One region of the Sphingobium sp. B11D3A genome, then DNA from elsewhere that is predicted to be linked to it. Evidence: riboswitches for the same ligand, from Rfam matches in the RefSeq annotation. Region 1 holds a riboswitch; each other region holds the start of a gene.
What was found. Region 1 has a riboswitch for cyclic di-GMP ahead of M2332_RS16580 (hypothetical protein). Riboswitches for the same ligand answer to the same signal wherever they lie in the genome.
Positions count from the first base shown of each region.

Region 2: another riboswitch for cyclic di-GMP. It lies ahead of M2332_RS04995 (autotransporter domain-containing protein); the one in region 1 lies ahead of M2332_RS16580 (hypothetical protein).
Region 3: another riboswitch for cyclic di-GMP. It lies ahead of M2332_RS11895 (DUF4402 domain-containing protein); the one in region 1 lies ahead of M2332_RS16580 (hypothetical protein).

Region 1 covers NZ_JAOQOE010000002.1:104,430-114,185, forward strand. Annotated here, with positions in the region: gene M2332_RS16540 (hypothetical protein) at 1-139, opposite strand, end outside; gene M2332_RS16545 (DsbC family protein) at 136-972, opposite strand; gene M2332_RS16550 (TraB/VirB10 family protein) at 984-2,309, opposite strand; gene M2332_RS16555 (type-F conjugative transfer system secretin TraK) at 2,335-3,087, opposite strand; gene M2332_RS16560 (type IV conjugative transfer system protein TraE) at 3,084-3,683, opposite strand; gene traL (type IV conjugative transfer system protein TraL) at 3,687-3,971, opposite strand; gene M2332_RS16570 (hypothetical protein) at 4,025-4,360, opposite strand; cyclic di-GMP riboswitch class I at 4,748-4,822, shown strand; gene M2332_RS16575 (hypothetical protein) at 4,864-5,127, opposite strand; gene M2332_RS16580 (hypothetical protein) at 5,146-5,580, shown strand; gene M2332_RS16585 (lytic transglycosylase domain-containing protein) at 5,837-6,394, shown strand; gene M2332_RS16590 (helix-turn-helix domain-containing protein) at 7,138-7,917, shown strand; gene M2332_RS16595 (replication initiator protein A) at 8,347-9,240, shown strand; one part of gene M2332_RS16600 (IS5 family transposase) at 9,349-9,756, opposite strand, start outside.
Region 2 covers NZ_JAOQOE010000001.1:1,048,580-1,059,459, reverse strand. Annotated here, with positions in the region: gene M2332_RS05025 (hypothetical protein) at 1-583, shown strand, start outside; gene M2332_RS05020 (CaiB/BaiF CoA transferase family protein) at 580-1,743, shown strand; gene M2332_RS05015 (MarR family winged helix-turn-helix transcriptional regulator) at 2,264-2,686, opposite strand; gene M2332_RS05010 (TonB-dependent receptor plug domain-containing protein) at 3,042-5,861, shown strand; gene M2332_RS05005 (MFS transporter) at 5,858-7,246, shown strand; gene M2332_RS05000 (pyridoxal phosphate-dependent aminotransferase) at 7,508-8,650, shown strand; cyclic di-GMP riboswitch class I at 8,950-9,024, shown strand; gene M2332_RS04995 (autotransporter domain-containing protein) at 9,216-10,880, shown strand, end outside.
Region 3 covers NZ_JAOQOE010000001.1:2,491,188-2,502,067, reverse strand. Annotated here, with positions in the region: gene M2332_RS11910 (hypothetical protein) at 1-1,413, opposite strand, end outside; gene M2332_RS11905 (hypothetical protein) at 1,430-2,419, opposite strand; gene M2332_RS11900 (hypothetical protein) at 2,412-2,984, opposite strand; gene M2332_RS11895 (DUF4402 domain-containing protein) at 3,004-3,531, opposite strand; cyclic di-GMP riboswitch class I at 3,796-3,872, opposite strand; gene M2332_RS11890 (FAD-dependent monooxygenase) at 4,413-5,474, opposite strand; gene M2332_RS11885 (hypothetical protein) at 5,495-5,695, opposite strand; gene M2332_RS11880 (TonB-dependent receptor domain-containing protein) at 5,805-8,660, opposite strand; gene M2332_RS11875 (carboxylesterase/lipase family protein) at 8,765-10,384, shown strand; gene glpD (glycerol-3-phosphate dehydrogenase) at 10,484-10,880, shown strand, end outside.

The DNA.
Region 1 (9,756 bases):
CACACATGCCGCTGGGTGCGTTGCAGGTGAAGCTCCCCTTCACATTGTTGCGCAGAAGCGAGCAGCCCGACAATGCCGTCAGAGCCACGATGCTTGTGAGGACAATGGTCGCTGCCCGCGAGGAACGCGCCGCGTTCACGACGCGCCTCCGGCAATCCAGCGCTCAAGAACGTCGCGTGGCCGATAGCCCTCCAGCAGGGCGCCATCGGCGCGAACGATGACGGGCGTCCCGGACAGACGATGCTCGCGGGCAAAGGCCTCATTGGCATCGAGGCCAGAAGTGTCGCAGCGACCTTCCGGCAGCGCCTCGCCCGCATAGGCTGCGCGAACGGCGCGGGCCTTGTCCTTGGCGCAATAGACACGGTTGGCCAGATCGCGACTGCCAAGGATCGAGATCGGCCGTTCCATCACGCGGACGTTCATTTGCTCCAGCGTGGCGGCAAGCTGGCGGCAATAACCGCAACGGAAATCTGTAAAGATCGTCACGGTCGGCGCGTTGGCCTTCCCCCAGACGATCGCGCCCGATGTGCCGAGCTTCGACACATCGAGCTTCACAGGGCGAGGCGCTGGCGCTGCTGCCGCCGCCGCTGCTGCTGGCACAGGCGATGCCGACGCCCCGGCAAAGTCCTCGCTCTGCTGCTCGTTGCGCGCGGCGCCGCCCAGGAGCGTTTCCGGATTGATCTCGAGGAGACGCGCGGCGGTCAGATCCTGCCGCGCTTCCATGTCATAGACACGGCCGACTACGAGATAGCGCGCGCTGCTGTCCGTGTAGAACAAGGTCTTGCCCGCCACCACTTCGCACAGGCCCGACAGCTTGCCGCAATCGACCGAGGAGATTTGCGTGTTGGGCAGGCGGGCCTTCAGACGCGCTGCCACGGTCTCGTTGCTGCTGCCTGCAGCGAGGACGGCGCCGCCACCGAGAAGGCCGCCGACAATGCCGCCGACGATCAAGGATTTTTGCCAGATTTTCATGCTCAAATTCCTCAGTTCCGCACGAAGGCGCCTTCAAGAAAGACGATTTCCACATCGATGCCGGTCGGCATTTCGATGACCGGCTGATATTGCTCGGCACGCTCGATCAGATAGTTCGAGACCCGGTCGCCCGAGGTTGAAATGCCTTCGCCTAGGCCCGCCTGCGCAATGTCACCGGGAGACAGCTTCTGGCGCTTGCCATCGACGATGGTGTTGGTGCCGGAGAGATAGCTGTTGGTGTTCATCGAGAAACCACGGCCCACACCGCCAACCATACCGGCAAGAAAAGCCTGCATGGCAAGATTGCCTTCGCGGCTCACCACCCTGCCCCGCACGCCCGTCTTGCCGCCGAATGCGATGAAGCCTTTGACTTCCGATTCCGCGTAGCGCCCCTTCGCATCGGGACAGGTCATCCGCGCGAGTTTCACATAGACTTTCTCGCTGGACAGATCGCCGCGCGCCGACCCGTTGACCAGGCAGCCTTCGATGCGGGTCTTGAAGACCTTGTGCCCATCGGCCACCGAGCGAGCTGGCCCGGTGATCCGCAAGACCACGGGAAGAGGATCGCTTTGGCTCTGGACATTGGACGCGGCGTCCACACCCACAATCACCCGTGCGCGCGCGAAGCTGTTGGCGGGAAGATAGTTGGGACTATCTGTCAGCACGGCGCCGGGCCGCGATGAGGCGCCGGCTGCTGGCGTTCCGCCCGAGGGGGCCCCTGAAGCGCCAAAGTTGATAACCTTGAGTTCGCCGGGGCGGCGCACCGGGCCGTCCGGCGATTGATAGGGCTGCGGCCCACCTGGGCCATAGAGCGAGGAGGTTCCTGCAGCAGGACCAGGGGCGGTCTGCGCGGCACTTAGCTGTGAACGCAGAGCCGCGTTCTCCGATTCATAAGCGGTCAGGACCTGTCGCCCGTCGCTCTCCATGGACGCGTTTTGCGCGCGAAGCGCCTCGACTTGTGCCTGAAGCTGGCTGAGCTGATCCCCCTGCCCCTGCAGGCGGTCGAGTTGCCCCGCCTGCGCTTGCAGGCGGTTCTCGCTCATAGCGATCCATTCTTTCTCGGAGAGATTGCGCGCGCCCAGTTCCCCGGTCGAGATCTGCACATCGCTCGCAGCGAGGTCCTGCGCATTGGGGTCCTGACTGGCCGGTGTGCGTCCTGAGAACAGCCACCACATGGCGGCGGCGATCGCGATGGCGCTACCCCCGGCAAGGATCAGTCGTTGACGACGCAGCGCGTCGTCATTGGCCGTCATGTCGATGCTGGCGATGGTATCGCCGGACGCGCCGTCATGGGGCCGATGGTCTCGGCGCTTCAGAAAATCCAGCATACCTGCCATTGAATTTGCTCCGGTCGATCTTGCGTCAGCGACGCTGTTCGTTCGCCACGACCACATAGGCGGCGGTCGCCTCGCGGGCGGCGAGCTGCGGGCGGGAAATACTCACGGCATGAGCGCCCGCCGGCGCGATGGCGCTTTCATCCAGCACGACGCTCTCATTGCCCTTGTTTTCGATCCGCAGGACGCGGCCCGTCTGATCGAGACCCTGATATTCAGCGATCAATTGCACGGTGAGCGTGCCGACCTGGACCGGCGCAAGGGCGGACCGAGACAGACGATAGCCGGGCATGACCTGTTGCGCGGCCATTCCCTGTATGAGCCGAACGGCCGCTTCATCGGGATCGGGCGCCTCATCCTCCAGCTCTTGCGCGTCGGGCGCTGGCGGCGCGAAGGCGCGCGTGTTGGTCAGAAAAACCTGCTGCGCCTCGACCTTCTCGACCTTGCAGGCGAACTTGTAGACGAAGCCCTTCTTGCTCGTGCCGAAGAAGGACAGGGTTCCGGGCCGAAAGCCATCTGGAACCGAGATGTAGATATCCCCGCGCGTAGGTTCATTGACCACGGAAAAATCGTCGCGAGGATCGAGCGTCTCGGTTTTTGAGACGCTGGCGAAAGCATCGTCGACCAGGCTCACGCGCGTCAGTTCGCGCGAAGCAACCGTGCAACGCACGCTGTCATTATCCTCGACCGTGAATTGCTGATCGGCCCATGCCGGGGATGCAGCGCACAATGCGATGGCGCTCAGGCCAAGCGCCAATCCCCTGTTTGGCTTGCGCGTCATGGCGCCACCTCTTGGCTCGCGTTGCTGTTCTGGTTTGTGCCCGGCTTTTCGGACTGGATGGCGCGAAAGCCGACGAGGCGCAGCTCAAGGCCCGTGTAGGTCCAATCGAACTGGAAAGTCCGCTGGACGGCTGACACTTCCTCCCGTCCGACCATCGTGTGAAGGACTCCAGTTACGGTCGAGTTCAGACCCCTGGGATCGACTGTCAGCTTTTCCATCGTGAAGAACTGCGCGACGCTGGAGCCGCGCTGATCGTCGACAATCTTGATCAGCTCGCCTTTGAGCTTTCCGTAGGCGGAAGGATGAGCGATCTTGAGGACCTGGTTCATCCGGTAGTCCGCCGACTGCGGCGTCCGATTGAACATCATCACCGCAGTGTCGCGCGTGACGAGTTCGAGATAATCGCGATCCATCGCGCGCGATGAAATGGTGACTGATCGTCCGGCGATTGGCTGCAGAACGATTTCGCGGTCCTTGACCGACGCGGCGAGCAGCGATGCGACCGTCAGCACCGATAGGCCGGCACAGGTTAGCGCGAGCATGTTACGCTGGCGCAAGACCCGTTGAGCCTGCCCCTGGCTATATTCCAGATCCATGCCTTACCCCGCCATCAAACGAATGTAGGAAGGCGGGACGGCGTTGAGCTTCAACACCTCGCTCGGCAGATACCAGTAGGCAGCATTGAGGAGCCAAGCTCCGGCACGACCCGCCTTTGCCTTGCGCAAGGTATACCAGCCCAGTGCCCCTGCAATGATGCCGACCATGAATTGCTGCGTGATGATGCCCACCACGAACGGCCCCACGGTCACGACAAGTTCGTCGATAGTCCAAGGGCCGATGCGCTCAGGCTCATCCAGCTTCGAGGGAATAGTGTATCGGTTCATAAGCCGCCCCGCCTGCCCGCCGAGCTACAAGGGAGCCCGGCAGGCTAAGAGTGTCAGATGATCGCGGTGATCGTGCTGGTGACGATTGCGGGACCAGTGGCCACGCCGATGCCAACGCCGAGCGGTACGCCGACCGATGCCATTTGGAAGCCGCCACGAGCGAGGTTCACCAGGCCGATTGCCGTCGCGACGATCGCGATCAGCGTGCCGCCCGAGCCCTGAAGGATGTTGGTGAAAAGAGTGGATGCCGGCGCGAACGTCGTGTCGGTGCCTGCGAAAGCAGGATTGATTAGATAAAATAGTGCCACAAGCAGCAGCACGGCCATGACGGCCGCGTTGAGTGCACGTTCATGGTCCCGCGCAAAGCGCAGGGACATGGTCTTGCCCATAGAGTCCTCCGATGTTTGCGAGGTGCTTCATCACCCCCACATCAAAAATCGGAAAATATGAACGTGGACGGCAAGTGAAAATCGAAGTCAGACAGATCGAAAACCGATATTGTCGCCGAAAATCTCTCGAAATGGAATCAAGAGATCAAAGACGCGCAATAAAATTGCAAATTCCGGCCAATTTCCTCACCACTGTGGCGCGTTTTCTAGCCACTGTGGCTATTTTTCCCGCCAGATTGGCGCGTTTTCTAGCCACAAACTATGTGCCGCGCTCCCTGGAACCTAAATTAGATGTTAATTTAGCTCTCCGCCACGGGTGTATCCTTGACCGATCACTCAGGAACGTGGTTAGGAAATTGTGAACAGCCCATCCTCGGAACAATGAGCTGAACGAAACGGCAAACCACTGGCGACAGCGGGACGCAAAGCCTCCGGTCTCACGAAGATAGCGGGGTCACCGAAACAGGGGTATTCCGGACAATGAAGACTGCAGCCCATAGCGGCTACTTCGCGGCAGGGGGGGCCTCTTCCCGCGTAAGTGCTTCATCAATCAATTGGCGCACGACTTCGGAACGCGAGAATACCTCACGGCGGAGCATGGAGGCTTTCAACCGCTCCATCAACTCCGGTTCGACCATCAAAACAAGCCGATGCACCTTCTTTTCCATCCCTTCGCAGATGAAACATGCGTTGCGATGTGACAACAATAACAGTAGTGCCAACATGGCACAGTTTGCAAACATTGCAATACTGGGATGCAGTGGCATTTGGGTTGAGGCGATCTGATGATCGAGAAGTACCGAAATCTGTATGGGCGTGTGATTGAACGCCGCTCAATCTCGCTCCGCCAAATCAGCGAGTTGGTAAGTCAGCACCATAGCAGTCTGTCGGCCATGCTCGAACCTGGTGGCAACCTCAGGCCGCGATACGAGAGCCTCGTCGCAGTTGGACGAGCGATCGGAGTGGATCGTCTCGAAGCGTTCCTTGCCGTTGAAGTCCTCAACGACCCTGAACATTATCATGATCCGCGCCTCACGCTCGTTTGCCGTCTTGTTTCGACGTTGATGAGAGAAATGTTCGAGCCGGATTCTGACGTGATACCCGACCTCAATGACGGTGAGGTAGCGATGCTCTGTAGCCGCATCCTCAGCTTGCTCGGGGAGCATCACAAGCTAATCCAGAGCAACAACGCGCGCTCGAACCTTATCTCCTTTCGCTAATAAGATGAAACGGCGTTTCGATCTCGTCATATTGCCTTTTGCTATCCTTACCTGGGCAGCCACCTCTCAAGTTGTTAGGGCTGATGTGAGCAGGCAAGTGGCAGTGCTCTCCTTTGGGGCACGCGTAGCGGTTGCCGACGCCCCTGCCAACCAAGTCCGTGCTGGCATGATGTCGAGCTTCGGAGAAACCGCCCCCCCTCCTGCACCGTCTGCGCCCGCAACGTCAGCAGCAGCCTTTGTCCGTGTTCCCACCTGGATGCGAGGCACGAAGTCTTCACTCACTCAACAGTTTGCAATACCGGTTGGTCCAACGTCCTGTGCAGCTCCAACATATCGTAAGTCCGCACTGCTCAGCGCAGCAGCAGAAAAGCGGCGCGAGTCCATTTATCCGGTTGTGCATGATATCGCTTGTAGGTCTGGTCTTCCGGTTGGCCTAATGGACGCGCTTATCATTCAAGAGAGCGGGTACAATCATGCGGCCATAAGTAAGAAGGGCGCCTTTGGCTTAGGGCAGCTAATGCCTGACACCGCTCGTCAGCTTGGCGTGAACAGGTTCGATCTTCGCGACAACCTGCGAGGCGCGGCCGCATACCTAAAACAACAGCTCGACAGCTTCGGTCAGGTTCACCTCGCGCTCGCGGCCTATAATGCTGGGCCAGGTCGGGTTCGAAAGAAGCGCGAGATCCCCAACATTGAAGAAACCCAAAATTACGTTCGGCGCATTCTCTCTAATTGGTATCATCTGACTGATACTGCGAACGACAGCACCTCTCGCTCATTCGGAACCCGAGCACAAATTGTTCGGGTGTATTGATGATCGTCCATCAAAGCTCGGACCTTACCCAACGCCTTTGTAGTTTTACGCTTGGGCCCGAGCGACATTATCGCCGATCGCACGATTCTTTCCCCGGAATCATCGGCGAAAGCACGAAATTCGGGCGTGGAATATCGGCCAGTCCGGAGCGCATGGTTCGTCCCAGTCGAATCTATTTTTCGAGCTTTGTGATCACCGACGCGTCAACGGCGCTGACTGTGCGATCCACAAGAGTTCACGACGTTCATATTGAACTGATAGGGGGCAAGTGAGGGCATAAAAAAACCCGGCCATTGGCCGGGCTTTTTGGAGGACCAGCTACCGAAGCGTCGATCCAAGGTGTGACAACCGGACGTTAGCTGGGTCTCCCACAATTCGCAACACCAAAGCGCAATTCGCGCTGCGATTTTTTGCGTCCTCACGGGCTCCAAATTTGGAGTGACCGAACGATGTTTCATAGCCAAATTGGGATAGCCGACGTTCCCTCGGCCGCGCTGGCTGAACTCCGCAATGCCGGAGTCAGCGACGACGACATTAGTACGGCATATGCCCTGCAACAGCGTCAGCGGGCGTCAGGCGTTCCAGTACTCCCACTCGCGGTGCTATGTGGCGTTCAATTGCACCAGCTTCCGATGTCTGCCGGGCTTAGTAGAACAGCTTCAAGACTGGCTGGCTCCCGCCCCCTTTCGCGTAGGCCCCATGGCAGCACGCACGTTACGCGCCGACCGGTCTGGGGCGGCAGTGTGCGCACCGGCGATGTTGCCGAGGCCGAATTCGTCAGGCCGGTTACGAGTGAGCAGCGCAAGCAGCTCACCCACGCCTGTTTTCGAATGTTTGAGCATGGGCGGAAACTCGCGGCTGAAGCACGCGCGGGTCGCGAGCTTACGACAGAAGAACATCGCTTGACGCTGTTTACCCGGTCATGTCGGGATATGCTGATAAGGATGCTCGACGAGCTTCATTATCGCAAGGGATGGTGCAATCCCTCCTATGAGACTTTGATGCGATGGACTGGCCTTGGTCGTCGCGCGGTCCACTACAGCATTCAGAGGTTGCGAGATCTGGGCGTCGTGGAATGGATCAGACGCTACATTTACACACGGGACCAAGAGACGGGCGCGCGCTCAGAGCAAACCTCGAACCTTTATCGCGCGCAGCTCCCTGCCTGGATCGGGAAAATGATCGGGCTCTTTGCCCCCGTGCCGGTGGATGAAGATCAGCGCCGCTCAGAAGCGCTGGAACAACACGCGCAAATGCTAGCCGCCGCCGGAGCGGTCGAACGTCGCAGGCTTATGCCGACCGACATTGCTCAGCGCGCGGCCCTGATCCTCGCTGCGGAGCGGTCGTCAGAGAGGCAGCGACAAGAGACTTTGACCCGTGAGTGCAATCAATGCACTCCTCCTCACCCGATTTTAAAATCTATTAAGAGGGATCAGTGGAATGACCCTAGTCGGGTCATGCCTACCCCTGACGGGGCTTCAGAACGGCCCCGTTGGAGCCAAAAACGCCATCCTAAATCCTAAGCTGAACGCACCAACCGTCGGCTACGCCGACGGAATGCTCCCCAATGGGAGCAAGCGGCACCCTCCGTCCTTGAAATGAGGCGACGGTGCCAATCTGTGAACTAGGAGGGATTTCAATGAGATTGTCGGCAGTCCTCAATCGGCGAAAGCACGAAACCGCATTGAAGGCCGAATCGCTCTAGGACCAGATTGCCCGCCGCGTAAAGGTAGATCGGCGAAAGCACGAATCTGCGCGCTATTGCCAACCGTTCCCCGGAGAATCTTTGCGACATTCACATGTCTGAAGGCGTCATCTCGGGTGAAAGATTCGTGCTTTCGGCGATTCTAAGTCAGTCGCGGGTTTACACCTCGCACTATGATAGACACTCTCAAATTCGAAGCGCCGGGCTCTAATCGTGCTTTCGGCGATTTTGGACGGGCAACACCACCATGGCGGCAAAACAGGGAGACCTCTTCGTTTTTGATAGCCCCCTTCACGGCGACGTGCGGGGCGAGCGGTCGATTATGGCCTTTCCATTCTTTGCCTTGACCAAAATCGCTCAGATGAAGCCCATTGAGTTTCACTCCAACAACGTGTCGATCGAGGTTCGTCCGAGTACGATGGGCGTCGCAACGATCTACGATAAAGAGATCGTCCTTTACATCGCCAGCTTGATGATCGCCAAAATCCAAGAGGGTCTCCCGGTTGGGCAGGACTTCACCTTTACCGCCCATGATTTCTTTCGCGTAACCGGCACCAGTCAGTCGAAGCGATCATATCAGCGCCTAAATGAAGCACTTGAGAGGCTGCAGGGAACTCAGATCCGCACGAACATCGAGACTGGCGGGGAGGGCGAAGAGGGATACTTCTCGTGGCTACCTGAAGCGCGCTTGAGCTACACGCGCGGGCGTAGTGGCGAGCGCCGCCTCAAAGCGGTCAAGGTTCGCCTTTGCGACTGGCTGTATCGAGCGATACGCATGGATCAGCGCATTCTCTCGTATCATCACGATTATTTCTCGTTGGGTCCGATCGAGCGCCGAGTTTACGAACTCGCTCGCTCACACTGTGGGGACGACGATGTGTGGGAGGTGGAGATTGAGGCGCTCCGCCATCAGGTGGGTAGCAACGATACGGCGCCCCGCTTCAAGCATGCTCTAAAGCGTATCGCCGAAGCTGACGAGCTGCCTGAATATCGATTGATTATCACTGACATCGTCGACAGCGCACCAACAGCCCCAGGGCGGCGAAAGGCCGTCCGAACTCTCGTGTCAGTACGGCCGCGCCAAGATCGTTCACGGTCGCCAGCGATGCTACTCCAAACTCGCCTCGCGCCGGCACATTAAGGTCGCGTATGCTCCGAGACCCCGGATGTCCCGATCCAATGGCCACACTGACTGATGAAATGGTTGTGACGGTCTGAAGCTAGGAACGAGCCTTCAGCTGAATTCAATCTAGGCCGTAGACTCATAAGCCCGTAGCCACAGCCTCATTGAGGCGAGTTGGACCATGGCGAGGAAGTTCGCGGCGAGCTTATCGTAGCGGGTTGCGACCCGGCGGAAGTGCTTCAGCTTGGAGAAGAACCGCTCGATCAGGTTGCGCTCCCGATAGAGCCGCTTGCTGAAGCAGGGTTTCCAGCGCCGGTTGCTCTTCGGCGGGATGTTAGGCGTTGCGCCCTGGTCTTGGATCAGTTCGCGGATGCGATCGGCATCATAGGCCTTGTCCGCCAGCACGATGGTGCGCGGTCCGAGATGGTCGAGCAGCGCATCTGCGATCTGCCCGTCATGCGTCTGCCCGGCAGTTAGGCCGAACCGGATCGGGAGGCCCTGCGCGTCGACGACGACGTGGATTTTGGTCGTGAG
Region 2 (10,880 bases), on a different contig from region 1:
CGAGCGGGGACCCGAGCCGCCCATGCCGCCACCCGCAACCGCGGACGAAACCTCAGTGGACCAGCTCCTCGCTGCAATCGACTGGGTGAAGGGTAGCCCCTACGGACGCGACATCGATACCATGCAGATCGCGGTGATGGGACATAGTTGCGGTGGCCTGCAGGCGCTTGCCGCCGCTGCCGATCCGCGCATTCGCACGGCCGTTATCTTCAACAGCGGTGTGTACAACCGGCCAGGCAATGGCCTTAGCCGCGTCTCGATCGCCAAGGACGATCTGCGCAAGCTGCATACACCGGTCGCCTACATCTTGGGCGGACCGACCGACATCGCCTATCCCAACGGCAATGACGATGTGGGCCGCATTGATCATGTGCCCGTCTTCTACGCCAACAAGAACACGGGCCATGGCGGAACGTTCGGCGCGGTGAACGGCGGGGACTACGGCCGGATCGCGGTGGCGTGGCTCGACTGGCAACTCAAGCGTGACGCGAAGGCGGGTCAACTCTTCACGGGGGCGTCCTGCGGCCTTTGCAAAGACCCCGCATGGACGATCGTTCGCAAACAATTTCCGGAAAAACCATGACCCAACCGCTTGCGGGCATCCGCATCGCCGATTTCAGCCATGTGATGGCCGGGCCTTATGCGTCGCACCTGTTGCGGCTGATGGGGGCCGACGTCATTAAGATCGAGTCGCCCAAGGGCGACAATTTCCGCAGTTACGGATCGGATCCGCGCTTTGAAGGTCTCTCACCTGCATTCATTGCGGCCAATGCAGGGAAGAAGTCGATCATGCTGGATCTCAAGGATCCCGCCGACCTCGACATCGCCCACGCGATCGTGGCGCGGTGTGATGTGATGCTGGAGAACTTCCGGCCCGGCGTCATCACACGTCTCGGCCTTGGCTACGAGGCAGTTCGAGAACTGCGGCCGGATATCATCTTTTGCTCGGTGTCCGGCTATGGGCAGGACAGTCCTCAACGCGACTGGCCGGCCATCGACAATATCGTGCAGGCGACCAGCGGGATGATGATGCTGAGCGGCGAAGAGGGTGACCCGCCGGTGCGCGTCGGTTTTCCCATTGTCGATACGCTGACCGGCCAGACCGCGGCACTTGCCATCCTGTCCGCACTGGTACGGCGACTGCAGGGCGGCGGCGGCAGTTATATCGATGTGTCGATGTTCGATGCCAGCCTGGCCTTCATGACGTCGGCCGTGACGCCCTATCTGCTGACCGGGCAAGCGATGTCCCGCATGGGCAATACCGGCTATAGCGGCCTGCCCACCGCTTCGTTGTTCACAGCCAGGGACGGGCGGCAGATTTCGCTCGGCGTCGTGCAGCCCAACCAGTTTGCCGCGCTTGCCCGGTTCACCGGACGAGAGGACTGGCTGACTGATCCGCTGTTCGCCACGCCAGAAGCACGGCGGGCCAACTTCGACGCCATGAAGGCGGAACTGGAGAGGGTGTTCGCCACAAGGGATGCGGCCGCCTGGGAAGCAGGATTGAGCGAAGCTGGCATCCCTTGCGGGATGGTGCGCCGGGTCGATGAAGCGGCCGAACTGGCGCGTCCGGATGCGCTTGTATCCTTCGATATCCCCGAGGGACCTCTTACGGGACCAGTGCGCTACCCCGGTGCCGGCTTCCGCCTTACACCCGGTCTTCAAGTCGGCGAAGTCCCGCCTCGCCTCGATGAAAATCGGGCCGAGATTCTTGCTTGGCTCCACCGGGCGGAGCCAGGCCACTAGGCTGCCATGGACACACGCTTGTCACGAAGGCTGTCAGCAACCGCGACAAGAACTACGCGGCCGCAAAGATCGCTTGGCGGACGGAGCAACTGCAGAATAATATCGCTCCGTGTCTCAACGCGCTCGACTGTCCGATCGCAAGAAGAGCGCCATTGCAGACCGAAGACGAAGCGATTGACAGAGAAGATGTCCGGTTGCGTGTGCAGATGCGCGACCGTGCGGCACGTGAGGATGAAGTTCGCAATGCGCCGGGCCAAAGGCAAGAAAAGTGTCGCTTAAATTGCTTTAGACACATCATTTCTGATCGGGCTCGCTGCGCTGGTTTCCAGCCGTGCATATCTCGTTCTGGCGCTGCGGGGATCGGCGCACGAGATGGATATCGGACGGCAAAGTCGTGTCGCACCTCGCGGATGGGTAGCAGGCAGCGGTTGATCGCATCGCGGTTGCGGTGCAGGGGAGAGGTTGGGACGTTCGCCAGAGGCGCTATGCCGGGACCGTCTTCGACGGAGCAACCTGAGCTCTATCCCTCGCCTCGCCCATAATTCTCGATCGCCTGGCTAACCCGCTGGAGGACGGAGAGACAGGTCTCCAGCTCAGAGCGGGAGACGTCGCTGAGCAGTGCGTCCCTTATGTCGCTCACCTCCTGCGAGATCGTCTCGATGATCGGATGCGCCGCTGGCGTAAGGTGCAGGTTCTTGACGCGGCGATCCGTGCTGCTCTCACGCCGCTCAAGCAGCCCCTGACGGACGAGCTCGTCCACGATGGCCACCAAAGTGGCGCTGGTGACGGACATATGTTCCGCCAGTTCGGTCTGGGTAATCCCCGGCTGCAGTCGCGCCCAGGCGAGTACCCGCCAGCGGGGCTGTGTCTGGCCCGCGAAGCGCAGATGTTCATCCAGCAGATTGCGCCACGCACGGCCCGTGCCGACCAGCCACCAAGACATCTGCACCCGCAAATCAGCATCCGAACCGGGTTCCTGACCACGGGCCGGCGGCGGTCCTGGCACGAACCGCGCCTTCGCATCCTTTGCGGAAAACGGCGCGATTTTCGGCAAATCCTTTGCGTCTTTCGACCTTCCCATCATCGCCCTCCTGCCTTGTTGGTCTTGATGCTTCAACACCCATTGCCTTCACTTTAAAAGATAGGATATGAATTACTAGTCGCCCTAAACATTAGGGCGGTAAATTCATGTCCATGCGTGCTCTACGCCGTGCCACACAGGCGCGGTCGAGCGAACGATATGGGCAGAGATTGGGGAGAGGATTGCAATGCTGGCGCTTCGTCAACGAGTTCGGGTTTTGAGAAATTCTGCGGCCATTCTGGCGATGGCTGCGATCGGCGTGGCCTCTGCTGCGCACGCGCAGGATCAGGGCGGTCCAGCACCGCAGGCCGAGGATCAGGCCGCATCCGGTTCGCAGGAGATCGTCGTGACGGGCTCGCGCATCACGCGCGGCGGCTTCACCGCGCCGACCCCCGTCACCGCGATTGGCCGCGACCGACTCGAGACAACTGCCGCGACGAATATTGGCGACGTGCTGAGCCAGTTGCCGAGCTTTCGGGCCACCTCCAGTCCTTCCGCGACGCAGACGACTCCCGGCAATGCCGTCGGCTCGCGCGTGCTGGAACTGCGCAGCCTTGGCAGCGAGCGCACCCTGGTGCTGGTCAATGGCCGTCGGTTCGTGCCGACGACAGCGCGCGGGACGGTCGACACCAACTATATTCCCGGCATCCTCATCGATCGCGTTGACGTCGTGACCGGCGGTGCATCGGCGGCCTATGGTTCGGACGCGGTTGCGGGCGTCGTGAACTTCATCCTCAACAACAAGCTCGATGGCCTTCGCGCCGAGGCCCAGTCGGGCATTTCGCAGCGCGGCGATGACCGCACGATCTTCCTCTCAGCGGCCGGCGGCACATCCTTCGCCGGTGGCCGGGGCCACGTCGTGTTCGGCGGGGAGTATGAAGATAATGATGGCCTGGCGGACTGCTATCAGGCCCGCTCGCTGTGCGCGCAGGAGTGGACGCTCGTCGGCCGCCCGGCTGGCGCGGCCGGTGCGGGCGCCCCGGCGCTGAGCATTCTCAACAATGTCCACACCGCCACCATAGCCCCCGGCGGCCTCATCCTCAGCAATGGCCCGCTCAAGGGCCTGCAGTTTCTGCCGGATGGGACGACGGCGCCCTATGAGGTCGGCAGGCTCGCGGGTTCACTCTTTCAGCAGGGCGGCAGTGGGAAGGGCCAGAACGCCTTCCTCGCCGGCCTGCTTCTCAAGGTGCCGGTTGAGCGCTTCAGCACCTATGGCCATGCCGAGTATGAATTCAGCGACGCGCTCAAGGCCACGCTGGAAGCATCCTATGGCGAAGTCCGCGCGTTCTCGGTGAGCGCGCAGCTGCGCGACAGCACAGGCTCGCTGATCGGTCCGGTCCGCCGCGACAATCCGTATCTCCCGCGGTCGGTCACGGACGTCATGGATGCCAACGGCATCACCCAGTTCAACATGGGCCGCGCCGGGCTAGACCTCGGCAATGCCCGCGGCGCGACCAAGAGCACTGCCTTCCGTATCGTCGGCGGCCTTTCCGGCGCCATCACCGATGGCTGGACGTGGAACGCCTACTATCAATATGGCCGCAGCACCTATCATCAGGAAGCGACCAACAACCTCATCCGCTCGCGCCTGCTGCTCGCGGCCGATGTCACCACCGGTCCCGGCGGCACGCCCATCTGCCGCTCGACGCTCACCAACCCGAGCAATGGCTGCCAGCCGCTCAACCTGATCGGCGCCGGCCGCTTCAGTCAGGAGGCGCTGGCCTATGTCACCGGCACATCGATGCTCGACCTGAAGATCACCCAACAGGTTGCCGCGCTGGACGTGCAGGGCGATCTCGTCGACTTGTGGGCCGGCCCGCTGTCGCTGGCGGCTGGCGCCGAATATCGCCGCGACGAGGTGAAGGGCTCGACGGACCCGCTCTCGCCGACCGGCGCCTTCTACGTCTCCAACTTCGCTGCTTCCAACGGCAAGGTCGAGGTGAAGGAAGCGTTCGTCGAGGCGGTCCTGCCGCTCCTCAAGGATAGTGCGCTGGGCAAGAGCCTGGAACTGAACGGCGCCGCGCGCCGCACCGACTACAGCACGAGCGGCGCGGTCACCACCTGGAAGCTCGGCGGCGTCTATGAGCCGGTCGATTTCCTGCGCCTGCGTGGCACGCTCTCTCGCGATATCCGGGCGCCCAATGTGAACGAGCTGTTCGGCTCGGTCACGCGCAGCTTCTCGTCCTTCACCGATCCGGTGACGAGCAAGCAGGGCCTGATCGAAATCGTCTCGGGTTCCAACAACACGCTGCGCCCGGAGAAGGCCGATACCTTCACGGCCGGGGTGGTGCTGAGCAACCTGTCGTTTCTGCGCGGCTTCAACCTCTCGGTCGATTATTACAATATCCGCGTAAACGACGCGATCGCGCAGATCGGCTCATCGACCATCGCGACGCGCTGTCTGGTGAACAACGCGACCGAGTTCTGCCCGCTGATCACGCGGAACGGGGCAGGCGAAGTCACGCTGATAAACGACCGTCTGCAGAATGTGAATGGCTTCAAGACCCGGGGCCTGGACATCGAGGCGAGCTATCGCACCCGCATCGGGGCCGCCGCATCGCTCGACCTGCGGCTGCTGGCGACCAAGACATTCGACCTCATGATCATCGACAGCGCCGGTTCGGTCGACCGCGCCGGCCAGACCGGCTTCCGCGCCAGCAACACCCCCGGCGTGCCGGACTATGTGCTGGACGGCATGGCGACCCTCAAGGCCGGGCCTTTCAGCGTGAGTGCGCATGGCCGCTACATTCCCGAGGGCAAGTTCCTCGTCGAGTTCGTCGGCCCCGAGGATGCGGGCTACAGTGTCGGCCTCGCGAACAGCATCAGCACCAATCGCGTCGCCGCCCGCTTCTATGCGGACCTCACGCTGGGCTGGAACGTGAAGGCCGGCCGCAGCGATTTCGAATATTTCATCGCGATTCGAAACCTGTTCGACAAGGACCCGCCGATTGCGCCCAGCGCGGTGGGTATCACCAATCAGGTGCTATTCGATCAGGTCGGGCGCGCGTTCCGCGTCGGGGTGCGTCTCAAGCGATGAGCGAGCCGGTCGGCACGCAAGCCACGGGTGAGACGCAGCCGGCAATGGCCGGCGCGTCTGGAGCCGGCGACGATTGGCCGTCGCCGGCCCGCGCCTGGTACACGATCTGGCTGATCGCGTTCGTGACCATGCTCTCCAATGTCGACCGGAACATCATCAACCTGCTGGTCCAGCCGATCAAGCGCGACCTGGCGCTCAGCGACACCCAGATCAGCCTCATCATCGGCTTCGCCTTTTCGTCGGCCTATATGGTCGTGGGCTTGCCGATGGCTCGCGTCGCGGATCAGCGCAGCCGCAAGATGATCCTGACGGCCGGCCTGACGGTGTGGAGCCTGGCCACTGCGCTCTGCGGCATGGCGAGAAGCTTCGGCGGGCTGTTTTTCGCGCGCGGCGTCGTCGGGGGCGCGGAGTCCGTCGCCGGCCCCTCGTCCATGTCGATGATCTCGGACATGGTGCCAAGGTCAAAGCTGCCGCGTGCCTTCGCGGTCTATCAGCTCGGCATCAGCGCCGGTCAGGCCACGGCGTTGTTGGCCGGTGGCCTGCTGGTGGCGTTCTTTGCCGCGATGGGACCGGTCCACATCCCGGTTCTGGGCGAGATGCGCGAGTGGCAGCTCGTCTTCCTCGTCTGCGCCCTGCCGGGGCTGGCAACCGCCTTGCTCTTTCTCTTCACCGTGCGGGAGCCGGTGCGCCGCAATCGCCGCGGCAAGGGCAGCGTACCACTGCGCGAGGTGGGGGCGTATCTCCTGTCAAACCGCATATTGTTCCTTCCACTGTTCCTCAGCATCGGCATCGGCGCGATCGAGACGACGGGCCTCATGACGTGGCGCGCGGCCTTTTATGAGCGCACCTATGGCTGGGGTCCGGCGCAGATCGGGCCGCTGCTGGCGCTGTCGCTCCTCATCTCTACGCCGATTGCGTTGACGCTGGGCACCTGGTTTGCGGAATATATGGGCAAGCGCGGCAATCCCGATGCGATGGCGCGGGTCTGCTTCTATTCGCAAGCACTGTCCGCTCCCTTCGCGATCGCCACCTCGCTCATGCCCAGCCCCTGGCTCGCCTTCTTCTGCGGCATGATCTCCTCGATCATCGGCCTCGCCAGCGCGCCTGCGCAGAATGCGGCGATCCAGATGGTGACGCCCAGCGAGATGCGCGCCCAGATCAGCGCTGTGTATCTCTTCACCATCAGTGTCATCGGCAATGGTCTCGGGCCCCTGCTCATTGCGCTGGTGACCGATTTCCTGCTGAAGGACGAGAGCATGCTGCGCTATTCGATGGCGTTCTTCGCCGCCGTAATGGCCCCCGGCGGCGCAGCGCTCATGTATCTGGCGATCAAACCTTATGCTCAGGCTGTAAGGAGTTCTGGCTTCGGGGAGCCGTCCCGCTGAAGGGGGTCGGAGGCCCTGCTTCCGTGATGCAGGTTTCTGCGAGCTGCCATTTGACAGACTGCCTGAAAATGCGCGTCACGCGCAGGCCGACAATACGACCTGCCGTTTTCTTTCTGCCGAAAGCATTCTTCGAAGCGCCCGACGACGCTGGCGCAATTTTTTGATTTCACGGCAGATGCGCCGCGAGGATGAACGACGGCCGGGGTGGGGTTGCATCGTTGGCATCTGCGCGCCCGCCCGCTATCGGCGCTGTATCGAGCGATGGATGATCTGATGGAAGTCGAGCCGTTTCAGGCCATAGAATTGAGCAAGTTGGCCTATCACCTGGGTGCGGAGGGGCGCTCGGTTCTCCATATGGAGTTTGGCCAGCCCTCGACGGGGGCGCCGCAGGCTGCGCTGGACGCCGCGCGCGACGCGCTCGGCATCGATCCGATGGGCTATTGGGAGAGTCCTGCGCTGCAGGCGCGGCTCGTCCAGCTCTATCGGGAGCGGTACGGCATGGCAGCCGAGCCGGATCAGTTCCTGCTCACCTGCGGCGCCTCGCCGGCATTGGTCCTTGCGCTGAGCACCCGGTTTAAGGCGGGTGATCGGATCGCCATGGCCCGGCCGGGCTATGTCGCCTATCGCAACACGGTGCGCGCGCTCAACATGACGCCGGTCGAGATCGAATACGGCGAGCAGGCGCGCTTTCAGCTGACGGCGCGCGCGCTCGCGGCGCTGGATCCGGCACCGCAGGGTGTGATCGTCGCCAGCCCGGCCAACCCCACCGGAACGATCATCGCGCCGGCTGAACTGGAGGCGATTGCCAGGCTCTGCGCAGAGCGCGGCATCGCGATCATCTCGGACGAAATCTACCATGGCCTGAGCTATGGCGCGCCTTGCCGCTCGATGGGAGAATTCGCAGCCGACGCGATGATCGTCAGCAGTTTTTCGAAATATTACTGCATGCCCGGCTGGCGGCTCGGCTGGCTCTATGTGCCGCGCGCCATGGTCGAGCGTGCCCGCGCCTATATGGGCAGCCTGTTCCTGACCGCGCCGTCGATCAGTCAGCATGCCGCTTTGGCGGCGCTGGACTGCACGTCAGAACTGGAAGCGCATCGCGCCACTTACGCCCGTAACCGGGACATTCTGCTGGAGGCCCTGCCAGCGCTTGGTCTGCGACGGATCGCGCCGCCGGATGGCGCCTTCTACATCTATGCGGATGTCAGCGACTTTACCGATGATAGCCCGGCGTTCTGCAAGAAGCTGCTCGTTGAGACTGGGCTCGCCACGGGGCCGGGGGTCGACCATGATCCGGTCAATGGCCATCGGTTCATCCGGCTGAGCTTTGCGATCACGGAAGCCGAAGTGCGAGAGGCAGTTCGGCGCCTTTCGGCGTGGTTGCCCGACCAGCGACGGCTGTAACGATCACGTCGCGGGCGGGTGGTCCCCAACCATATTTTAGAGGAGCGGTTTGCAGTGCAATCGATGTCTTGCTTGCGCATCTGTTAATCATGGTTATCGGCTTAACAGGGCCGGTTGTGGCCTCGCTCCAGACCGACGACGGCGATTTTCACACGACAAATCAGCTGCATGGCCCCGCTCTGCATGCGCATCATCTCGACGAGGCCGGGCTTTTTTGTTGCGCTGCCGCTCAGCTAACGTTAACATTCCTCCTGAAGATGACGGCTCCGCCCATGGGCGTTCCCAAGGGTGTTCGTCGCCTTCGACAAGGGCAAACTGTCGGTAACGGCGGGACGCAAAGCCTCCGGCCCCAATGGGGTAGCGGGGCTACCGGGGGATGAAACAGAGCATTTTCGGATATCGTGTGTAACCTGCTGTGAGAAGGTCATGGGGTTCGTTTGAACCTCAGGCTGCGCTCCCTGTCGTCGCGCTTCGATCCCTGTCTCAAATCCCGTTGAACCGCACCTGCATGGCGGTTTGCCCTTCACATCATCTGGGCGGTGGGCCCACACGAGGGGATTTCGTAATGCAGGGCAAGGCAATCAAAACGCGCAGCACCGTTGGGCAGGCTCTCAAGGCCGGTCTGTTCAGCAGCGTCGGCATTGCGGGGATGTTGGCAGGCGCATCGGCCGCCCACGCCGAGCCTGGCATTTGCCAGACTGAGGGTAATGTGACCCTGTTTTTCTGCGAACCCTCGTCGGTTAAGGCTCGTATTGAAGGAGGCGATACCAGCCTCATTGTGAACGGCGCACAGGATGAGTGGAGTATCACGGGCGATGGCGTCAGCTATTATACGTGGGACAATACAGCCTCTGGCGACATTACGTCGACGCTGCTCATCACCAATTCCACGATCAGCACCACCGATAATGGCGGCGTAAACGTCAGTTCCAATATCCAGGGTCGGAACGACATTTCGGTGACCTTGGGCCCGGACGTAACGGTTGACAGCGTGGGTGGCAACGGTGGCATCTGGGTTCGCAACCAGATCGCGGGCGACATCGTGATCGAGAATGGCGCCGCGCTGACGGTCTCAGGCGTGGAAACCAATGGCATCTCTGCCACCACCAACGCAGGATCGGTGAACATCACCAATAGCGGGGCCATCACGGTCCAGCAAACCATCGGGGCCGCAGACTTCACCCAGCGGGGAATTTACGCCGACGGCGGTTTCAACGATGCCGACCCGGTCGAGGTGACCGTGACGAACACTGGCCAGGTGGAGGCTCAGGCGGCGGGTATCCGCGTCGTCAATTACAACGGTTTGGCGAAAATCACGAACAACGCCTACGTTTCTTCGGTGAACAATCAGGCGCTGGTCGGCTGGACGCCGAACGGCGAAGTGGTGGTCGACAATCAGGAGCAGGGTGAGGCTATCTCGGCCAACGGCCCGGCGATTCAGGGCGCCTCGCAGATCGGCAATATCACCATCACCAATGCAGGCATTGCGGAGGGCACCACCGGCATTCTCGCCGTCGCCGGCTTCGACGAGGATGCGCCCGGCTCTGGTAAAATCACCATCACCAACAGCGGCATTGTCACTGGCAGAACCGGAAGCGCAGTTCAGGCGCGCACGCCGCTTGGCGATGTGGTCATCAGCAACACCGGCACGCTGCAATCGCTGAGCGGGATCGCGGCTGTCGATGCAGACACACTTAGCGGCATGGTCCAGATCACCAATTCCGGGTCGATCCTGGGTGAAACCGGTATCGTCACCAACAGCGCGGCGACCACGATCATCAACGCCGGTACCATCGAAGCCTCGCCTTCCTTCGGCCACGCCATTCTGATGGGCGCCGGGGACGTGACGCTGGAGTTGCATGCCGGCTCCAACATCATCGGCCTCGTCGCGGATGCGGATATCGCGAGCGGCACCAATACCCTGGCGCTGGGCGGCGCCATCAATGCGTCATTCGACGCCGGATTGGTCGGCACGCAATATTATGATTTCGATGAGTTCGTGAAGGTAGGGACCGGCACCTGGACGCTCACGGGGACAGGGACGACCGGCTGGACGGTCCGCGAAGGGACGCTGAACGCTGCCAGCAGCGACGCATTCGGTGTGGGTCAGGCCTATGTCGTTGAAGGGGGCGTGCTGGGCGTGGGGGGCTCCACCTATCAGGCGACCCTGGGCTCGCTCACTGTCGGAGAAGCTGGCCTTGTCTCCACCGATGGCGGCGTGCTCGTGCTC
Region 3 (10,880 bases), on a different contig from region 1:
GAACGGCTTGCCCGCGATGCCCACGGCAGCAGCATATCCGCTCAGACCGTCTCGCGCTGCATCGCCCTGAACAGCCAAGCCGAATACCGAACCTCGCACGCCGGCCGAGAGGAGGAAGCGCGCGGCATCCTGCGTGGGCGAGTAGCGCGCGAGACCGACCGCGCCTGTCCAGCGCTCGGAAAAGCCGTACAGCACATTCAGCGTACCGACGAGCCGCCCAGCGCCCACGGATGGCTCCTGCGAGCCGTCGAAGCCAATGAGGGTCTTGCCCTGCTCGCCAATGCCGAAGTCGATGATCATTTCTCCGGGAGCGGCCTGTCCGCTGCCGACGGAAATGACCCGGGTGGTCTCAGTGCGGCTGCCATTGGGGCCATAATCCACAATCCGGATGACATTGAGGCCGCGAACCAGCGGGACATCGTCAAATTCGTAGCGTCCTTCGACCGCCGTTGACTGCGCACCGCTCAGAATGTCGTTCACATAGATCTGGACGTCATGCCCACGCGGGAGTTCGCCGCGAATATCGACGCGCTCGAAGATGCTCGCCTGCTCCAAAGGCCGGGTTGAAAACGCAAAGCCGCGCGCGGCAACACTTCTGGGCCCCAGTGAGAGGGCCGGCAGGAATGTGTCGCCCAAGGAAGCACTGGTCGCCTGCAGGGGGCCTAGCAAGCCGCCCTTCGGCTCACGCCGCTCAAGAAGCAACCGCGCCAGAGCTGGCTTCCCATGATCGTCGGACGCGAGATAACCTTGAAATCCGGCGTTCAAGAATGCGGCCGAAGCACGCACATCGAACCGCCTTTGAAAGGGTTGCCCCCGCGTATCGGAACCCAAATCCATGGTTACATCGAAGGCGGGAAAAGACAGCATGCCAGCTGGCGCCGCCACCGAAAGAACCGGCTCCAGGACAGCGCCAGAATGCGCGATGCCCTCTCCCTGCGCCATCCGCTCAGCCCGCATCTGCACGGGCAGCTTTTCTCGAGCCTCGAGATTGAGCTTCAATTCCGACACATCCAATGTCATTCGAACCGGGAGCAGCCGTTCCATCAGGGAAACGGTCAGGTAGATGTCGCCGCTGTCTTGCAGCGCGTCACCCGGCTTCAGAATGATGCGCGCAGTGCCCGCCCGCGCCTCACCCAACGCAATATCAAGGAAGATGGACTGGCGAGCCTGGCCCACCTGCCCCGTCAATCTCCCATCTGCCGGTGAAACCTGAACATCCAGATCGAGAAGGCGCGTCAGCGCGCCGACGGGGATGAGAACGATATCCTCGCCCACCTGAAGTGCGGGAAGCGCATCCGATAAAGATGCCCGGTCAAGGACAACCTCCAGCAGCAAAAGTTGATTATCGTCAGCGGCCAGTTCGCCGTTGTCCGCCCAAAGAGGAGTAGGCTGAGCAGTGGCGATCATGAGCATCAGTCCAATCCACAGGCTACGGCAAGGAGATCTGGCTCTGCGCAAGTATCTTCCCCGGAGCTGTGTCTTGGTCGGTGAACACAACGCTGATTTGCTCGCCTCGCTGCGGATGAGAGCGCAAAGCGATCTTTACCTGTCGCCGCTCTATCTCAGGATAGACACCGATCCCGCGCACGACACCCAACGGCTCGTCCTCGCGGCGCGCCTTCGCCTTCCGGATTTCGATATCGCCGAAAAGGGAATTCGGCCCACGCCTCACCAGGTCAAAAGTGACGACTGGCGTAGGACTTTTAAACTCAGACCCCGACCCAGGGCTCTCCATCGTGAACCGTGTGTTTTCGATCGCGGCCTCAACCTGGGGCGTGCCGATGCGCAGGATCACAGGGATGGAAATCCCAAGAACAGATGCGATGCGGAACGAAACAGCACCGGGCTCAGCATTCGCAGCCTGATCGGCGGTTAGGCCCGTGTCAGGTGGCGGCACCGCCGTCACCGTCAGATGCGTGCGATATTCGCCGGCGGGCCAGTCGCCGGTGCCACCTGCACGAAGACGGATTGTCTGCCCCGTCCCCGGCTTGAGCAGCACGCGCCTGGGCGTCACCAGCATCATGGAACGCGCGGATTGAAGCTTGACACTGAGGTCTCTCACCTCCGGCGCGCCGTCTGCTTCATCCGTTGGGCGGATCTGGCCGGTGGGCAACATGACCTGGTCGACAAAGCTTATGTCATATACCCCTTCGGCAGTGCCCTGGTTGAAGAGGAATATGCTCGCCGTCCGCCCCAGCCTATCAAAGGTGATCCGCTTTGGATTGATGTTGAGGCTGGCGCTCCCGCCGGCCTGCTCTGTCGTCGCAGGCTGGGCAGAAGAGGAAGTGCAAAAAGCGGATGGAAAGGCGCCAGCGACCAACGCGATAGCGATAGCGATGCTCTTGCGTTGGTTCGCAGATCGCGTGACACGCTTCACGACGCCTGGCAGAGTCATCACCGGCGTCTCCAGCTCATTCATATTGCGCCAGGACCAGCAAAGGCCCGCCGTCGGACCCATAGCTGTCGCGTAGCGCTTTCAAAAGAAACGGCGGAACAGACAGAAGCCCATCGCCGCTCAGCCGGCCCATGAGGACATCCTCGAACCCCGAGGGACCGGCTTCAAAGGACGGGAAATTATCATCGCTCAGCGTCGCAATCGGTACCCTGAGCGAACCCCCTGTGCCTGGCTGGACGAATGCTTGTGAGACCAGGAGAGAAAACGTCTGGTTGCTGCCCCCGGCGATTTGAATAGGAGCGGCCATGGAAAGCCCGGCGTTTTGGTCGCTCTCTGTTGACTGCGGCCCTGGCGACAAGATCATGACCCGGAGGCTCGACTGAAGAACCAGCACCGGCTGCAGGACAATGTCCTTCGCCGATTGCCTGATCGAAGCCGGCTCCACGATCGAAACCTGGCCTTTCGCGGTCGCTTCAGCCGCGTTCACCTGTGAGGCTGGAATCGCCGCGCAAAGGCACAGCGCTCCCAGCGCAGGAGCGGTCGCCCGCAACAGGCGCGCTCCCATCCGGATGGATGATGAGACCGTCACGAGACGCTCCTGTCACGGGTCAGTTGTAGGCGACGGTCGCCGTGAAGGTGCCCGAGTAATTGCCAGAGGCCTGCGTATTGGGCAGGGAGAAGCTACCGCCGACGCCGAAGGTCGCGGTGCCAGCTGTGCCGATGGAGCTGGACAATGTGCCTGTTGCGGCACTCGGCGTCAGCGTGACGGTGATCGTGCCGCCGGGCGTACCGGTCATGGAGAAGCTGGCGGGCACCGAAATCGAGAAGGTCTGCCCCCCTTCACCCGAGACCGTATAGGCTGCGCGCGACGTCGTGCCACCTGCGGCAACGGCGTCGCCGGAACCAGACAGGCTGCGGTTGCCCGTCGAGGCATCGACAGTGACCGTGTTGGTCCCTGCTACCGAGGGTTTCACGATAGTGCCGAACGCAAGGTCGCTGGTTTTTGCGATCGAGATCGGCTGAACGATCCGGGCTGTACCCGTGGTCGACACAGATGCTGAGGACTGAGCATGGCCTGCCGCGGGAATAGAGGCCAGGATCGCAATCGTCGCGATAGACTTAAAGTTTGCGGACATGAGGTTGTCTTTCTCTTGTTTGATATACTTATGAATTTAATCGGAAAATATAGACCAAACGCGCCTTACAGGCCCGCGGGCGGCAGCGTTTCGCGGATCTTGGGATTGCAAGCGGCTGCGTCTGGCGAACCAGTCGCAAGCAACTGGATCAAGTGATGATCGGTACGGGTGCTTGCTGGCCGTCGCCAAAGACGGGCCCTTGCCCGACGAGGGCGGAAAGGATCTGGAATGCGCGAGGACGACAGGTCCACAATAGTTCTCCGTTTCGGTAACCCCGCTATCCCTGTGAGGGACCGGAGGCTTTGCGTCCCATCGTCGCCGATGGTTTGCCGTTTCGACCGAGAATCTCGGGCGCTATTAGGTAAATTTTGATTTAACTATTATACGCTCCACAGTCAACGCCTATGTGGTGAACGACCAGATGGAGAATTGTGCGACTACTCCCATGTTGAACCGCCGATCGAGCAGCCCGATTAGGAGAGCGTTTGTTTTCAATGAAATAAACGCGAGGTTTGGATCATCAGAGCCTAAGCAACACGCCAAGAACTTCGCGGACTGAAGCGAACCGACGATGCGGTTAGCTCGCGCCAAACCGAATTCCATGAGGATGTATTTCGTTGCCGTCGCTATGATCCCGACGAATTACACATCCGGGCTAAATGCCAAGGCCCGTCTCGCGAAAAGCGCCGCTTGGGCTCCTCTCCCCTCGCTTCGCTTGTCAGGGCGTGGAGCGCGCGACGCGGCCAAGCGTCGGCCCTCATCGAAGCGCTTCTGCGGTGGGGCGCTGCCTCAGGATGTCGGCGCAATGCCGGAGAGCAACGAAAGGCAGGCTTGAAAAGGTCTTCGTGCTACCGACCCACCGCTATGTCAGAGCAACCGCCTCAACCGGCAGAGCGCACGAAATTCTGGCTGATCTGCTGGCCGGACCGCGCCAGTCTGCGTACCTCGGGCAGCCGGGACGCTTCATATCGCACGAGCGCGGCTTTGGGGTCGGTCCGCAAGGCCACCGGGTCAAGGTAGCACGCGAGGGTGAGAGCATCTTGCGCGGCGGTTGCAAAGCCATTGCCTGTCATCGGCGTGCAGACATGGGCAGCGTCGCCAACCAGACACATGCGGCCGGCGACGAGGCGGTCCGGACAATATTCCACGACCGGTGTGCCGAGCACCGCTTTGCGGGCGATACATTCCAGGATCGCGTCGCGCCAGGGCGATGGCCAGTGCCGGCGCGCCAGTGCGGCCAGCTCGTCGAACAATTCATCCGGCATGTCGCTCGGGCGCAGCGAATGCCGCACCAACGCGCCCTCGACCGCCCCTGTTCTACGCAGGATTGCGTTATGTCCGGCGTCGTACCAGCCCCAGCCGACCCGGCGGTGGCCCCGCTCGGGACTGCCATCGGCGGCTGTCAGCGGAAAGCCGAGAAGCACATAGGGCCCGGACTCGAGAAACTCCAGATTGGGCGGATAGCGGACAGACAGCGCCGACTCTTCGGCAAAGCCGACCCAGGCCAGATACTCCGCGAAGACCGCATCGGGGCGCTCCGGACTGACCTGCCGCCGCACAACGCTCTGATAGCCGTCCGCGCCGACCAGCAGCTTGCCGTCGAACCGCCGACCATCGGCGGTCCTTGCCCAGGCCCGATCCTCCGTCTCTCCCGTCGCTTCCACACGGGCATCCTGCAGGACGACAATGCCGGCCTCGTCCGCCGCTGCGCGCAGACCGCGATAGACCAATTGCCATGCCTGGACGCCCGTGGCGAGCGCGCCCGTAGCGTGAGGGCGCCCGGTCAACTGCTCAAGCAAGCCATAGCCGACCTGCAGCGCGGCCCCGGTGCGGTCGGTATCGGTCGAGCGCTCCAGCAGCGTGATCGAGAAGCCATGTCGCGACAAGGCGAGGCCGGTCATGAGGCCAGCGAGCGAGCCGCCGACGATCAGAATGTCGCTCATCCGCTCCGAGGTCGCCGACATCAGCTTTTCGGCGTGACCCAGACCTCGACAGGCGCAACGAACTTGCCGGGCGCCGGTTTGCCGACCTGCACGCGATCGATCGTCACCAGCTCGCCGCTCTCCAGATTAAAGCTGGCCCAGGGCTTGGGCATGCGACCGAAGGTCATTTTCTGAACGGGCTGGCCGGTGGCCGAATTCATAATGGTTGCGATGACACTCATGGCCCAGCCGATAGCCACCATGGCGTGCTGCGGTCCAGTGATATTGAAGGCCGGACATGGTGGTGAGAGGTGTCCTCTCGCCCCCACGCCTGCATCACACGAACCTGATCTAGAAATCCGCACGCACCCCAATGCGGAAGTTACGGCCGATCACATCGTACAGCGCCGGGTTGGTCACGCCGAAGCTGGACGGAATGCGATTGGGCGGGTTCTGATCGAGCAGATTGTTGATCGCGCCGAACAGCTGGAACCTGCGCTTGCCGTTCTCGAACACGTTGAGATGCGCGTTCAGATCGACATAGGCGTAGGCCGGAACATGATTGATGTTGATGCTGTTGACAGCAGTTGCGCTGTATCCGGCGTCGCCGGGAGCAATCTTGGTATTGTCGTACTTGCCCGCCGAAATGTAGCGCACCCGCATCGATCCGCCGAGATGCTCATTCTCCCAGCCGAGCGTGGCCGATCCCTCGAAATTGGGCAGGCCCGACTGACCGGAGACCGGGAAGCCATTCTGCCCGGCATAATCGATCGCACGGACGGTATCGACGGTGATGAGATCGAACACGAAGGTGCCGACGGTGCGAAGCGAGATGTCGCCACTGCCGAGCGGTTTGCGGATCAGCGCTTCGACATCGATGCCCCGGGTCTTGATGGTGTTCAGGTTGAGGGCTGCCGATTCGACGCGCGCGAGGGCGTTGGCGCTGTTGCGCGTGATGAGCGCGCAGAATTCCGAAGCGCCGTTCGAACAGCTATCCACGATGACCTGCGCACCAACCGTCGCGATCGCGCCGCTGATCTTGATGTCGAAATAGTCTGCCGACAGGCGCAACCAGCCGAAGTTCAGCACCGCGCCCGCCGTCAAGGTGTTGCCGACCTCGGGCTTCAGGGCAGGATTGCCGCCGCCGAAAATCTGCGTCAGCGAGCTGACCCCGCCATTTTGCGGGTCGGTCAGGAAGGCGAAGGATGCCGAGCGGGGGTTGTTGAGCTCGAAGAAGTTGGGCGCGCGGATATCGCGTGAGCGGGTCGCGCGCAGGCGCAACCAGTTGGTGGGGTCCCACACGCCGCCGGCCTTCCAGCTCCAGACCGAGCCACTGGTCGAGTAGTCCGTCAGCCGAACGGCGCCATTGACGCTCAATCCCGTGGCCAGTGGCAGGCTGGCTTCGACAAAGCCTTCCTTCACCTTGGTCGCCGGCCCCGTGATTGCGCCGGTGTTGTTGGTATGGAAGCGCAGTGCCGTGGACACCGGGTCGGAGGTCCCTTCCACATCATCCACGCGGTACTCGACGCCCGCGGCCACGGCGAGCGGCCCCGCCCAGAGATCGGCCAGTTCACCCTGAACGCTGGCCGAAGCGACATGCTGGGTCAGCAGGGTCGACTGGAAGGCGGTGCCGAAGGAATAGCCGACATTGTTGGGGTTGTAATTGTTCTGGCCAAGAATGTTCAAAGGCAGACAGCCCTGCACCAGCGGATTGGTCGGGTCGGTCAGGGTGGAGCGGCACACGATATTGCCATTGGGCACCCCCGTCAGGAACGCGCCCTGGTCGACAGCGTCGGCCGCCCGCTGGAAATTATCGGTAATCAGCGAATTATAGCCATATTGCTGATATTTGGTTCGGCCATATTGATAGTAGAAATCGGCGGTCCAGCCATTGCCGAGTTGGGCGGTCAGGCCGCCGACAAAGCGCATGGTGTTGCGGTTGGTCTCCCCGCGCTGCGGCCCGAAGTCACTGGTGATGCGCCCCAGCGTGACCGAGGTGACGCCAGCCCCGTCCATCGCGGCTGCCAGTTGCGGGGAGATATAGGCATTGTCTCGCCGGATCGTGGGCGCGGTGCCAAGGAAGAGGCGGCCCTGCGACGACAGGTTGCTGGCCTTGATGTCGGCATAAGAGGCTTCGACGAACAGGTTGATATCCGGCGTCACGTCAAAATCCGCGCGGCCATATAGCGAGTAGCGCTCGACCGGCGAATAGAGCGGGAAGAATTGGTAGAAAGCGTGCTGCGGGTCGATGCTGCCGCCTGACTGGAAGATCGGCGCGCCATAATATGTTCCATAATCATGCCGGAAGATGTTGCCATTAGGCGCGATCTCGGTCCCCGCCAGCGGCCCGGTGTGGATGAGGCCATTGAAACTCGCGACCGACGGACGCATGTCCGGCAGGATCAGCTGGCGAGCGAGGCCGTTGAGCTGGGGCACCGGATTGGCCACCGGACCATATTCTTCCGCGCACCATGTTCTGGTGTAGCAGTCGCCTACGCCCCGGTTCTTCACGTAATCACCGCCGATGATCACATGGCCGCGGCCGCCCGCAAATGCCTTGCCCGCACCGAGTGACAGCGAGGTTTCGCTGGCGTCGCCGCGCTGGGATATGCCCTGCTGGGCGGTCAGGCGAATGCCCTGAATGTCCTTGGCCAGGATCAGGTTCACGACGCCGGCCACGGCATCCGATCCATAAGCCGCCGAGGCGCCGCCCGTCACGACTTCCACCCGTTCAACGAGCGAGGTCGGGATCATGTTGAGATCGACCGCGCCAGCCGGGCGCGTGAAATTGCCCTGCGTGGTGCCGCCGACAAATCGCCGGCCATCGACAAGCACCAGCGTGCGCGTGCCGCCAATGCCGCGAAGGTCCATGGTTTGTGCGCCGGCACTGCCGATGAAGATGGCGGTGGTGGCGGGCGTGGATTGAGCACGGAAGGCCGGCAGATCATTCAGCACATCGGCGACGTTGGTCGCGGCTTGGGCCTGTATCTCCTCCGCGCCGATCATGGTCACGGGCGTCGGCGCCGTAAAACCTGAGCTTTGGATGCGCGACCCGGTGACGATGATCGCCGGCGCTTCGGCCGATGCGTTGCTCTCGCGCCCCTCGTCCTGCTGAGCCAAGGCCGGTGTTGCGAGCAGCAAACTTGCGGCCAGTGATGCAAGGCTTCCCTGCCACATGCGCGACGTGCTGGAGCACTGATATGCCATTTGTTCCCTCTCCCTGTTTTTGGCGATCGACCGTTGACGTAACACCTTGATTCGTTGATTACTCAATAGATGCGATTATAACAAGCGAAAACGGGGAGGTTTCGATGAGTTCGTTTGATGATTTCGGTATTCCACACGCCGATATGTCAAATATGTCCCGTCGCTCGGTGCTTGTCGGGAGCGCACTGGGTGTCGGCATGGCCGCCTCTCCGCTTTGGGCGATGGGGAATGTGGACGAGGCAGCTCCCCATGCCCAGACTCGTCAGGGCGCCGTGCGGGGTGCCCGCGAAAATGACGTTTGCGCCTTCAAGGGCCTGCCTTACGGCGCCCCGACCGATGGCGATCGGCGCTTCCGCGCGCCGGCGCTCCCGCAGTCCTGGCAAGGCATCCGCGACGCGACGACGTTCGGTGATCGTTGCCCGCAGTTGACCGCACCGCCAACAGCGGCCTTTTCATCATGGACAGAGCCAGAGGGCGAAAGCGAAGACTGCCTCAAGCTCAACATTTGGACACCTGCACCGGACTCGGGTCGCCGCCCGGTCATGGTCTGGTTCCACGGCGGCGGCGTCTCCGTCGGGTCCGGTTCCATCAACGTCTATGATGGCGGCAATCTGGCGCGAAAGGGCGATGTCGTCGTCGTCACGGTCAACCACCGACTGAACGTCTTTGGCTATCTCTATCTCGGCGAGGGCGAGGATGCGCCGGCGAATGTCGGCCAGCTTGATCTCGTCGCCTCCCTGCAATGGGTCCGCGACAACATCGCCGCCTTTGGGGGAGACCCCGAGAATGTTATGATCTTTGGGGAATCCGGCGGGGGATCCAAGGTGGCGGCCCTGATGCACATGCCGGCGGCGTCTGGTCTTTTCCACAAGGCAGCTTTGCAGAGCGGATTCGGCACCGTTGTGCAGAGCCCCGACGAAGCCCGGGCCATTGCGACCGCCTTGTGCCAGGAATTGGGAGTGGAGCCCGGCGATCTGCGCGCCCTTCGTGCCCTATCCTATAGCCAGCTTCTCAAGGCCCTCCAGTCTGCGGCAGGTGGACATCCGATGCGTGGACCCAGCATCGTCGCCGACGGTCAGGTCCTTCCCGTCCGGCCATTCGACAAGCGCTTCCCGGCGCAATCTGCCCATATCCCCCTCCTTGTCGGCCACACGGCAAGCGAAACGACCGTGCTGTTCCCACCGGAAGGCGCGTTCAGCTTCTCATGGGAAGAGGCGGCCGCCGCGCTGGCCTCGCAGTTCGCCGATCCGGCCGCCCTGATCGCCGGGTTTCGCGCGCTTGATCCCGAGAAATCCCCCAGCCAAATCTATTTCGCCATCACGACCGAGGCGGGCATGGGGCGCGGCGCGCGAAATGTGCAGGACCTGGCGGCCGGCCGCGACGGGGCAAATGTCTTCGCCTATCTTCTTGCTTGGAAAACACCCGTGGAAGGCGGGAGGCTGGGGTCCCCGCACAGCCTGGACCTTCCGCTGGTGTTCGATACTGTCGCGTCATCCCCATCGATCCTTGGCGAATATCCGCGGGCGCCCCAGAGGGTGGCGGACGCCATGAGCGGTGCCTGGCTGGCATTTGCGCGGCACGGCAGCCCCAATGCGCCGGGCCTGACGGAATGGCCACCCTATCGGCCTGGGCAACATATGACGATGATCTTCGACACGGAAAGTCGGGCCGTCGAAGATCCACTTGGCCCTGCGCAGCGGCTGATCGACGGTGCGGTTCACTGAGCAACCCGCGACAGAGCAACTGCTCTGCTTGCATCAGCTCAATAACGAAAGATGCGAAAGCAATTGACTTTCGTTGTCAGGCCCTGCGAAAGTCGCTCCATGGCTATTGAGTATGATGTTCTGGTCGTTGGGGGAGGCATAAACGGCGCTGCGATTGCGCGCGATGCGGCGGGCCGTGGCGCGCGTGTCATGCTCGTCGAGCAGGACGATCTTGCCGCGCATACCTCCTCGGCCAGCACTAAGCTCATTCATGGCGGGCTGCGCTATCTCGAGCAGTATGAGTTCCGGCTGGTCGCCAAGGCCTTGGCGGAGCGGGAACGGCTGATGCGTGCGGCGCCGCACCTCATCCGCCCGCTCGAGTTCGTTTTGCCCCATGATCGCGGCATGCGGCCCATGTGGATGATGCGCATCGGCCTGTTCCTTTATGATCGGCTGGGCGGGCGCAGCAGCCTGCCCCGCTCGCGGGCGATCAGGCTGGCCGGGGATGGCTATGGCA